2 regions of the Pseudomonas sp. S2_A10 genome follow, and region 1 is predicted to be linked to the other one. Evidence: predicted binding sites of a transcription regulator. Region 1 holds the regulator's gene; the other holds the start of a gene.
The links. Region 1 encodes sigma-54, which starts transcription at its own class of promoters, with help from an activator protein. Its sites were predicted from a motif close to ANTGGCATNNANNTTGCTNT; they were not measured.

Region 1 (4,639 bases):
GCAATGGTGACGTAGGCGCGGTTGCTGGCGGCGAAGCGTGGTAGCCACTTGTTCAGGTAGGCGTAGATGTCCTGATACATTTCTTCGACATCCGGCTGCTGCGCCAGGTACTCGGCCACCGGTGCATCAAGGCCCGATTGCGCACGCAGTTCCGGTTTCCAGTACGGATTGGGCAGGCAGCGCACGTCGAACACCAGGTCGGCGTCGACCGGCATGCCGCGCTTGAAGCCGAACGACTCGACCAGAAACGCCGTACCGGGCTCCGGTTGATTCAACAGGCGCAACTTGATGGTGTCGCGCAGTTGATACAGATTCAGACTGGTGGTGTTGATCTTCAGGTCGGCCAGATCGGCGATCGGACCGAGCAGGGCGGTTTCGTCGTGAATCGCCTCGGCCAGTGAGCGATTGGCGTTGCTCAGCGGGTGACGACGACGGGTCTCGGAAAAACGCTTGAGCAGGGTTTCTTCATCGGCGTCCAGGTACAGCACATCGCACTTGATATGCTTGGCACGCACGTCTTCGAGCAACTCAGGGAAACGTGACAGATGGCTGGGCAGGTTGCGCGCATCGATCGACACGGCGACCAGCGGCTGCGCCAGTTCTGTGTGAATCAGCGCTCGCTCGGCCAGTTCCGGCAGCAAACCGGCCGGCAGATTGTCGATGCAGTAGTAGCCGTTGTCCTCAAGGACATTCAGGGCGGTACTTTTACCCGAGCCCGAACGGCCACTGACAATGATCAAACGCATGATTAGTGCCCGTTCTGCTCGTCCAGTACAACCTGGTACAAGGCTTCATTGCTCGGAGCGCTGCGCAATTTGTCGCGCACTTCCTTGCGGTCGAGCATGCTGGCGATCTGGCGCAACAACTCCAGATGCGCGTCGGTTGCGGCTTCCGGGACCAGCAGTACGAACAACAGGTCCACCGGAGCGCCGTCGATGGCGTCGAAATCGATCGGGGCTTCGAGGTGCAGCAGGGCGCTCACTGGCCCCGCGCAGCCCTTGAGGCGGCAGTGGGGAATGGCGATGCCGTTGCCAAAACCGGTGGAGCCGAGTTTTTCACGGGCGATCAGCGCCTCGAAGACATCCTGCATCGCCAGATCCGGCACTTCGCGGTGGATCAGGTTGGCAATCTGTTCGAGGGCTTTTTTCTTGCTGCCGCCCGGCGCGTTCACTTGGGAACGGCCGGGGGTCAGGATGGTTTCAAGTCGGATCATGGATAGGGGTGTTAACGACCGGTCGCGCCCTGGAGGAGGCTCTGGGTCTTTTCCTTATGCTTTTTGAGTTGGCGATCCAGCTTGTCGGTAAGTGAGTCGATCGCAGCGTACATGTCGGTATCTTCTGCGTTTGCGACCACTTCACTGCCGGGAATATGCAAGGTGGCTTCGATCTTCTGTTTCAGCTTTTCGACGCACATCGTGACCTGCACGTTGGTGATCTTGTCGAAATGTCGCTCCAGTCGCTGGAGTTTTTCCTCGATGTAGGAACGCAGAGGTTGGGTCACTTCCAGTTGGTGTCCACTGATGTTGACTTGCATACAGCTTCTCCTTCGTTGCCAGTGCATAAAGCGGCAGGCCGAAAAGCCTGCCACTGGAACGCTGTAACGTGGCTTACATCAACCGCTTGCGTTCGCTCGAAGGCGCGATTCCGAGGGATTCGCGGTACTTGGCGACGGTGCGGCGAGCCACCTGAATGCCTTGTGCCTCCAGTAAACCAGCGATCTTGCTGTCACTCAACGGCTTTTTCTGATTTTCCGCAGCGACCAGTTTCTTGATGATCGCGCGGATCGCCGTGGACGAGCATTCGCCGCCTTCGGAGGTGCTGACGTGGCTGGAGAAAAAGTATTTCAGCTCATAAATACCGCGCGGGGTATGCATGAATTTTTGTGTGGTCACCCGGGAAATCGTCGATTCGTGCATGCCGACCGCTTCGGCGATGTCATGCAATACCAACGGCTTCATTGCTTCGTCGCCGTATTCGAGGAAGCCGCGCTGATGTTCGACGATCTGCGTGGCCACTTTCATCAGGGTTTCGTTGCGGCTCTGCAGGCTCTTGATGAACCAGCGCGCTTCCTGCAACTGGTTGCGCATGAAAGTGTTGTCGGCGCTGGTGTCGGCGCGCTTCACAAAACCGGCGTACTGGGCGTTGACGCGCAGGCGAGGCACCGATTCCTGGTTCAGCTCGACCAGCCAGCGCTCGTTGTCCTTGCGCACGATCACGTCGGGAATCACGTATTCGGCTTCGGTCGACTCGATCTGTGAGCCGGGACGCGGATTGAGGCTCTGCACCAGTTCGATGACCTGGCGCAGCTCGTCTTCCTTGAGCTTCATGCGCCGCATCAACTGGCTGTAATCGCGGCTGCCGAGCAGGTCGATGTAATCGGCGACAAGCCGCTTGGCCTCGGTCAGCCACGGCGTCTTCGCGGGCAGCTGGCGCAATTGCAGCAGCAGGCATTCGCTGAGGTTGCGGGCGCCGATACCAGCGGGCTCGAATTGCTGGATGCGATGCAGGACGGCTTCGATTTCGTCGAGCTCGATGTCCAGTTCCGGATCGAACGCTTCAAGAATTTCTTCGAGTGTTTCGTCCAGATAGCCCTGATTGTTGATGCAGTCGATCAGGGTGACAGCGATCAGGCGATCGGTGTCGGACATCGGCGCCAGGTTCAGTTGCCAGAGCAGATGGCTTTGCAGGCTCTCGCCGGCGGACGTGCGGGTGGTGAAATCCCACTCATCGTCATCGCTGCTGGGCAGGCTGCTGGCGCTGGTCTGGTAAACGTCTTCCCAGACGGTATCCACTGGCAGTTCATTGGGGATGCGCTCGTTCCAATCGCCATCCTCGAGGTTATCCACCGTCGGGGCGGTTTCCTGGTAGGAGGGTTCCTGGATTTCGGCGGGCTTCTGTTCGGCGTTGTCGGCCAGCGGATCGGCGTTGTCGAAGTCGTCGCCTTCTTCCTGGCGCTCGAGCATCGGATTGGATTCCAGAGCCTCCTGGATCTCCTGTTGCAGGTCCAGGGTCGACAATTGGAGCAGGCGGATGGCCTGTTGCAGCTGCGGTGTCATCGTCAGCTGCTGGCCCATTCTCAAGACTAGCGATGGTTTCATGGCAGGGGCTTAACACCTTATTCGCCGGCGCTTTGCGCCATCCACTACAGGGCGCCGAAGCGCCAAACTTAAGCAAATTATATGCCTGAAACTGAAGTGTTTGCCTAGAGCGCTGTAACAATTAAAGCGGATAAATGCGCCTTGAATCGATACAGCGCTGTCGCGCTTACAGGCGGAACTCGTGACCCAGATACACTTCCTTGACCAGATCGTTGGCCAGGATGGTCTCGGCATCGCCTTCAGCGATCAGTTGACCGTCGTTGACGATGTAAGCGGTTTCGCAAATGTCCAGCGTCTCACGCACGTTGTGGTCGGTGATCAGCACACCGATGCCCTTGGCCTTGAGGTGATGGATGATCTGCTTGATGTCGCCGACCGAGATCGGGTCAACGCCGGCGAACGGTTCGTCGAGCAGTATGAATTTCGGTGCCGTCGCCAGGGCGCGAGCGATTTCCACCCGGCGGCGTTCACCACCGGACAGGCTCATGCCGAGGTTGTCGCGGATGTGGCTGATGTGGAATTCCTGCAGCAGGCTTTCCAGCTCCTTGCGACGACCGGCCTTGTCCAGCTCCGGGCGGGTCTCGAGGATCGCCATGATGTTGTCGGCGACCGACAGTTTACGGAAGATCGACGCTTCTTGCGGCAGATAGCCGATACCGGCCTTGGCGCGGCCGTGCATCGGCTGGTGGCTGACGTCCAGATCATCGATCAGCACACGGCCCTGATCAGCCTGCACCAAGCCGACGATCATGTAGAAGCACGTCGTCTTGCCGGCGCCGTTCGGGCCGAGCAAGCCGACGATCTGCCCGCTGTCGATCGACAGGCTGACGTCACGCACGACCTGGCGGCTTTTATAGGCCTTGGCCAGGTGCTGAGCTTTCAGAGTTGCCATTACTGGGATTTCTCTTCGGTTTTCTTCTTCGGCTGGATCACCATGTCGATGCGCGGACGCGATTCGGTGACCTTGCTGCCTGTGGCGCGACCGGCGCTGGCCAGCTTCTTCACGGTGTCGTAGACGATTTTTTCGCCCTGGGTGACGTTGTTATCCTTGTCGATAACCTTGGCCTTGTCGATCAGCACCACCCGGTTCTGCTGGGCGTGGTATTGAATCGTCACGCCGTAGCCCTTGACCGGGTTGGCGTCGCCCTGGGTCTGCAACTGCTCGAAGTAAGCCAGGTTGCCTACCGAGGTCACCACGTCGATGTCGCCATTGGGCGCGCGCGTCATGGTCACGGTGTTGCCTTTAACGATCATCGAGCCCTGGGTAATGATCACGTCACCTTTATAGGTGGCGATGCCATTCTTGTCGTCCAGTTGGGCGTCGTCGGCCTGAATGCGGATAGGCTGCTGCTGATCGTTCGGCAGGGACCAGGCGCTCGCGCTTCCCAGTGCTGCGCCCAGACTGAGCAAAATAGGGAGGGTTTTAACGAGCCTCATACTGTCCTCTTACGTTCGATTGCAGGTGTATCCTGCTGTCCTTCAGGTACGCTTTCATTCCGACGCCAGTCGATACGCCGCCAGCGCCCTCGATTCTAACGGGTT
Region 2 (4,639 bases), 670 kb from region 1:
ACGCTTTGTCGGGTAATGCGCATTTACGGTGATTGGCGGGTTTGAAAAGGGTCGGGGCTGTCACATAATCTTGACAACTATCTGCGTGCCCCGACAGAAACATCTGCCACGGGCGCGCCACAGAACCCTGTGGGAGCGAGCCTGCTCGCGAAAGCGGTCTGTCTGACACATCGATACTGGATGTGCTGGCGCCTTCGCGAGCAGGCTCGCTCCCACAAGGACATGTGTTTATCTTTCAAACCTGTCGGACCTTTTTCTATGCGCATCAAAGTCCACTGCCAGAATCGCATCGGCATCCTGCGTGACATCCTCAATCTGCTGGTGGCGTACGGGATCAACGTCGCACGCGGCGAGGTGGGTGGTGAGCATGGCAATGCGATCTACCTGCACTGCCCGAATCTGATCAACATCCAGTTCCAGGCGTTGCGGCCGAAGTTCGAGGCGATCGGCGGGGTGTTCGGGGTCAAACGCGTCGGGCTGATGCCCAGCGAGCGCCGGCACATGGAACTGAATGCGTTGCTCGGCGCGCTGGAATTTCCGGTGCTGTCGATCGACATGGGCGGTTCGATCGTTGCGGCCAATCGCGCGGCGGCGCAGTTGCTCGGGGTGCGTGTCGATGAAGTGCCGGGGATTCCGCTATCACGTTATGCCGAGGATTTCGATCTGCCGGAATTGGTGCGCGCCAACAAATCGCGGATCAACGGCATGCGGGTCAAGGTCAAGGGCGACATCTTTCTCGCCGACATCGCGCCGCTGCAATCGGAACACGACGACAGCGAGGCCATGGCCGGCGCCGTACTGACGCTGCACCGCGCCGACCGCGTCGGCGAGCGCATCTACAACGTGCGCAAGCAAGAGCTGCGCGGTTTCGACAGTATTTTCCAGAGTTCGAAAGTCATGGCCGCTGTGGTCCGCGAGGCGCGACGCATGGCGCCGCTGGATGCGCCGCTATTAATAGAAGGCGAAACCGGCACTGGCAAGGAATTGCTGGCGCGCGCCTGCCACCTCGCCAGCCCGCGCGGACAGTCACCGTTGATGGCGCTCAACTGCGCCGGACTGCCGGAGTCGATGGCCGAGACCGAGTTGTTCGGCTACGGCCCCGGCGCCTTCGAAGGCGCTCGCGCTGAGGGCAAGCTTGGCCTGCTCGAATTGACCGCTGGCGGCACGCTGTTTCTCGATGGCGTCGGCGAGATGAGCCCGCGTTTGCAGGTCAAATTGCTGCGCTTTCTTCAGGACGGTTGCTTCCGTCGCGTCGGCAGTGATGAAGAGGTGTATCTGGACGTGCGGGTGATCTGCGCGACGCAGGTGGACTTGTCCGAATTGTGCGCGCGCGGTGAGTTTCGTCAGGATCTCTATCACCGCTTGAACGTGCTGTCGCTGCACATCCCGCCGCTGCGCGAGTGCCTCGACGGTCTGACGCCGCTGGTTGAACACTTTCTCGACCAGGCCAGTCGGCAGATCGGCTGTCCGCTGCCGAAACTGGCCCCGGCGGCAATGGATCGCCTCAGCCATTACCACTGGCCGGGCAATGTGCGGCAACTGGAGAACGTACTGTTCCAGGCGGTTTCCCTGTGCGACGGCGGCACGGTCAAGGCCGAACATATTCGCCTGCCGGATTATGGCGTGCGTCAGCCGCTTGGCGATTTTTCCCTCGACGGAAGTCTGGACGAGATCGTCGGGCGCTTCGAGAAAGCGGTGCTGGAACGGCTGTATTCCGAGCATCCAAGCAGTCGGCAGTTGGGCAAGCGACTCGGTGTTTCGCACACCACCATTGCCAACAAGCTGCGTGAGTATGAGGTTGGCAAAACCTCCGAAAGCTAAATAGAGCCTTTGTGGCGAGGGGATTTATCCCCGATGGGCGGCGAAGCCGCCCCGCTTTTTCTTCCCGGCGACCTCATTTGCAGGCTTGGCGACTGCTGCGCAGCCGAACGGGGATAAATCCCCTCGCCACAGGATCTCCATCCCCCGCCGAACTCAGGATTGCCACTAACCGGCATGACACCGCCGGTTTTTCGTCTTCGACCCATTTCAGATTCCCCCTCCGATCCCCCCAAGTCCCCTGTTTACCGGGCCTTCGCCCGCCAATAAAAAGTTGGTCTGCAAATTGCTTATGGCTGAGCAGTACAGCGGTGGGCGGCAAACGTCCGGCATGCAGAGGAAACACTGTGGACAAGTACCTTTATGTGGCAATGACCGGCGCCAGCCAGAACGCACTGGCGCAGCGGGCGCATGCCAACAACCTGGCGAACATTTCCACCAACGGCTTTCAGCGCGACCTCGAGCAGGCGCGTTCGATGCCGGTATTCGGCGACAGCTTTCCGGCGCGCGCGTTTGCCATGAGCGAACGTCCCGCCACCGACTTCACGCCGGGCTCACTGGTGCAGACCGGACGTGAACTCGACGTCGCGGTATCCGGCAACGGTTTCATCGCCGTGCAAAACCCCAGCGGCGGCGAAAGCTACGTGCGTACCGGCAGCCTCAACATCGACGCCCTCGGCGTACTGCGCGCCGGCAACGGCATGCCGGTGATCGGTAACGGCGGCCCGATCGCCGTGCCGCCCGAGCAGCAGGTGGAAGTCGGCGAAGACGGCACCATCAGCATTCGCGCAATGGGCGAAGGCCCCCGCGTCATGGCCGAAGTCGACCGGATCAAGCTGGTCAACCCGGACATCAAGAACATGAACAAAGGTCTCGACGGTTCGATTTACACCAAGGACGGCCAGCCGGCGCAAGCCGACGCCAACGTCAAACTGGTCTCGGGTTTCCTTGAGTCGAGCAACGTCAATGCCGTGGAAGAAATGACTTCGGTGCTGGCCCTGGCCAAGCAGTTCGAGTTGCACGTCAAGATGATGAACACCGCCAAAGACGACGACCAGGCCATGGCTCGGGTCTTGCAGATCAGCTAATTATCAGAACGTCGCGCCGTAAAACAGGCGCACGAGGAGAATCGAATGCTTCCGGCTCTATGGGTTGCCAAAACCGGTCTGTCCGCCCAGGACACCAACCTGACCACCATTTCCAACAACCTGGCGAACGTTTCGACCACGGGTTTCAAGCGTGACCGTGCCGAGTTCCAGGACTTGCTCTATCAGATCAAGCGTCAGCCAGGCGCCCAGTCGACCCAGGACAGCGAACTGCCGTCGGGTCTGCAAGTGGGTACCGGTGTGCGCATTGTCGGCACCCAGAAAAACTTCACCGCCGGCAGCCTGCAAACCACCGAGCAGCCGCTGGACATGGCCATCGACGGTCGCGGTTTCTTCCAGATCCTGCAGCCGGACGGCACCACGTCCTACACCCGTGACGGTACTTTCCACCTCGACTCCAATGGCCAGATCGTCAACGCCAGCGGTTTCGCGCTGGAACCGGCGATCATCATCCCGAACGATGCGCAGACCTTCACTGTTGGCCGTGACGGCACCGTGTCGATCACCATCGCCGGCAACCCGGCCTCGCAAGTGATCGGCAACCTGCAGACCGCCGACTTCATCAACCCGGCCGGTCTGCAAGCAGTGGGCAACAACCTGTTCCTGGAAACCGCTGCTTCCGGCGCGCCGCAGATCGGCACCCCGGGCCTGAACGGTTTCGGTACCACGCTGCAGAACACCCTGGAAACCTCGAACGTCAGCACCGTTGAAGAGATGGTCAACATGATCACCACTCAACGCGCCTACGAGATGAACTCCAAGGTGATCTCCACCGCCGACCAGATGCTCTCGTTCGTAACGCAGAATCTGTAATCCAGTCTTTGGGGCGGCCTGAGGTCGCCAGCAACACCGTGAGGTAGGGTCATGAAGCGCTTTGTATCTGTTCTGGCATTGAGTGGGGTCGTCTCGCTCGCGGGCTGCGTCGCCCCGACGCCCAAGCCCAATGACCCTTACTACGCCCCGGTGTTGCCGCGCACACCGTTGCCGGCGGCTGCCAATAACGGCTCGATCTATCAGGCCGGCTTCGAGCAGAACCTGTACAGCGACCGCAAGGCGTTCCGGGTCGGTGACATCATCACCATCACCCTGAACGAGCGCACCCAGGCGAGCAAGAACGCCAACTCGCAGATGGACAAGAACAGCGATAACTCGATCGGTCTGACCTCGTTGTTCGGCTCCAGCCTGACCACCAACAACCCAATTGGTGGCGGTGACCTGAGCCTGAACGCTGGCTACAGCGCCGACCGTTCGACCAAGGGCGACGCCAAGTCCGGGCAGAGCAACAGCCTGACCGGTTCGATCACCGTGACCGTGGCCGACGTGCTGCCCAACGGCATCATCGCCGTGCGTGGCGAGAAGTGGCTGACGCTCAACACCGGTGACGAACTGGTGCGCATCGCCGGTATGGTCCGCGCCGATGACATCGCGACCGACAACACCGTGTCGTCGACCCGTGTCGCCGATGCGCGCATCACCTACTCGGGTACCGGCGCGTTTGCCGATACGAGTCAGCCAGGCTGGTTCGACCGTTTCTTCCTCAGCCCGCTGTTCCCTTTCTAGGTGGCGACTTTGAATTTCAAGAGCCTTATGGTGGCCGCGTTGTTGATGTCTGCGGCGTTCACCGCACACGCCGAGCGGCTGAAAGACATCGCCAGCATTTCCGGCGTGCGCTCCAACCAGTTGATCGGTTACGGCCTGGTGGTCGGGCTTAACGG

Region 2: AB4N41_RS16125 (flagellar basal body rod protein FlgF) is a predicted target of sigma-54. The motif match lies at 2,092-2,111, and genes of this name have one in related genera.

What each region holds. Positions count from the first base shown of each region.
Region 1 is NZ_CP162773.1:2,911,940-2,916,578, forward strand. Features, by position in the region: gene rapZ (RNase adapter RapZ) at 1-746, opposite strand, end outside; gene ptsN (PTS IIA-like nitrogen regulatory protein PtsN) at 749-1,213, opposite strand; gene hpf (ribosome hibernation-promoting factor, HPF/YfiA family) at 1,225-1,533, opposite strand; gene AB4N41_RS13075 (RNA polymerase factor sigma-54) at 1,607-3,097, opposite strand; gene lptB (LPS export ABC transporter ATP-binding protein) at 3,264-3,989, opposite strand; gene lptA (lipopolysaccharide transport periplasmic protein LptA) at 3,989-4,534, opposite strand; gene lptC (LPS export ABC transporter periplasmic protein LptC) at 4,521-4,639, opposite strand, start outside.
Region 2 is NZ_CP162773.1:3,576,988-3,581,626, forward strand. Features, by position in the region: gene AB4N41_RS16120 (sigma-54-dependent phenylalanine hydroxylase transcriptional regulator PhhR) at 259-1,821, shown strand; gene AB4N41_RS16125 (flagellar basal body rod protein FlgF) at 2,166-2,906, shown strand; gene flgG (flagellar basal-body rod protein FlgG) at 2,952-3,737, shown strand; gene flgH (flagellar basal body L-ring protein FlgH) at 3,789-4,484, shown strand; gene AB4N41_RS16140 (flagellar basal body P-ring protein FlgI) at 4,512-4,639, shown strand, end outside.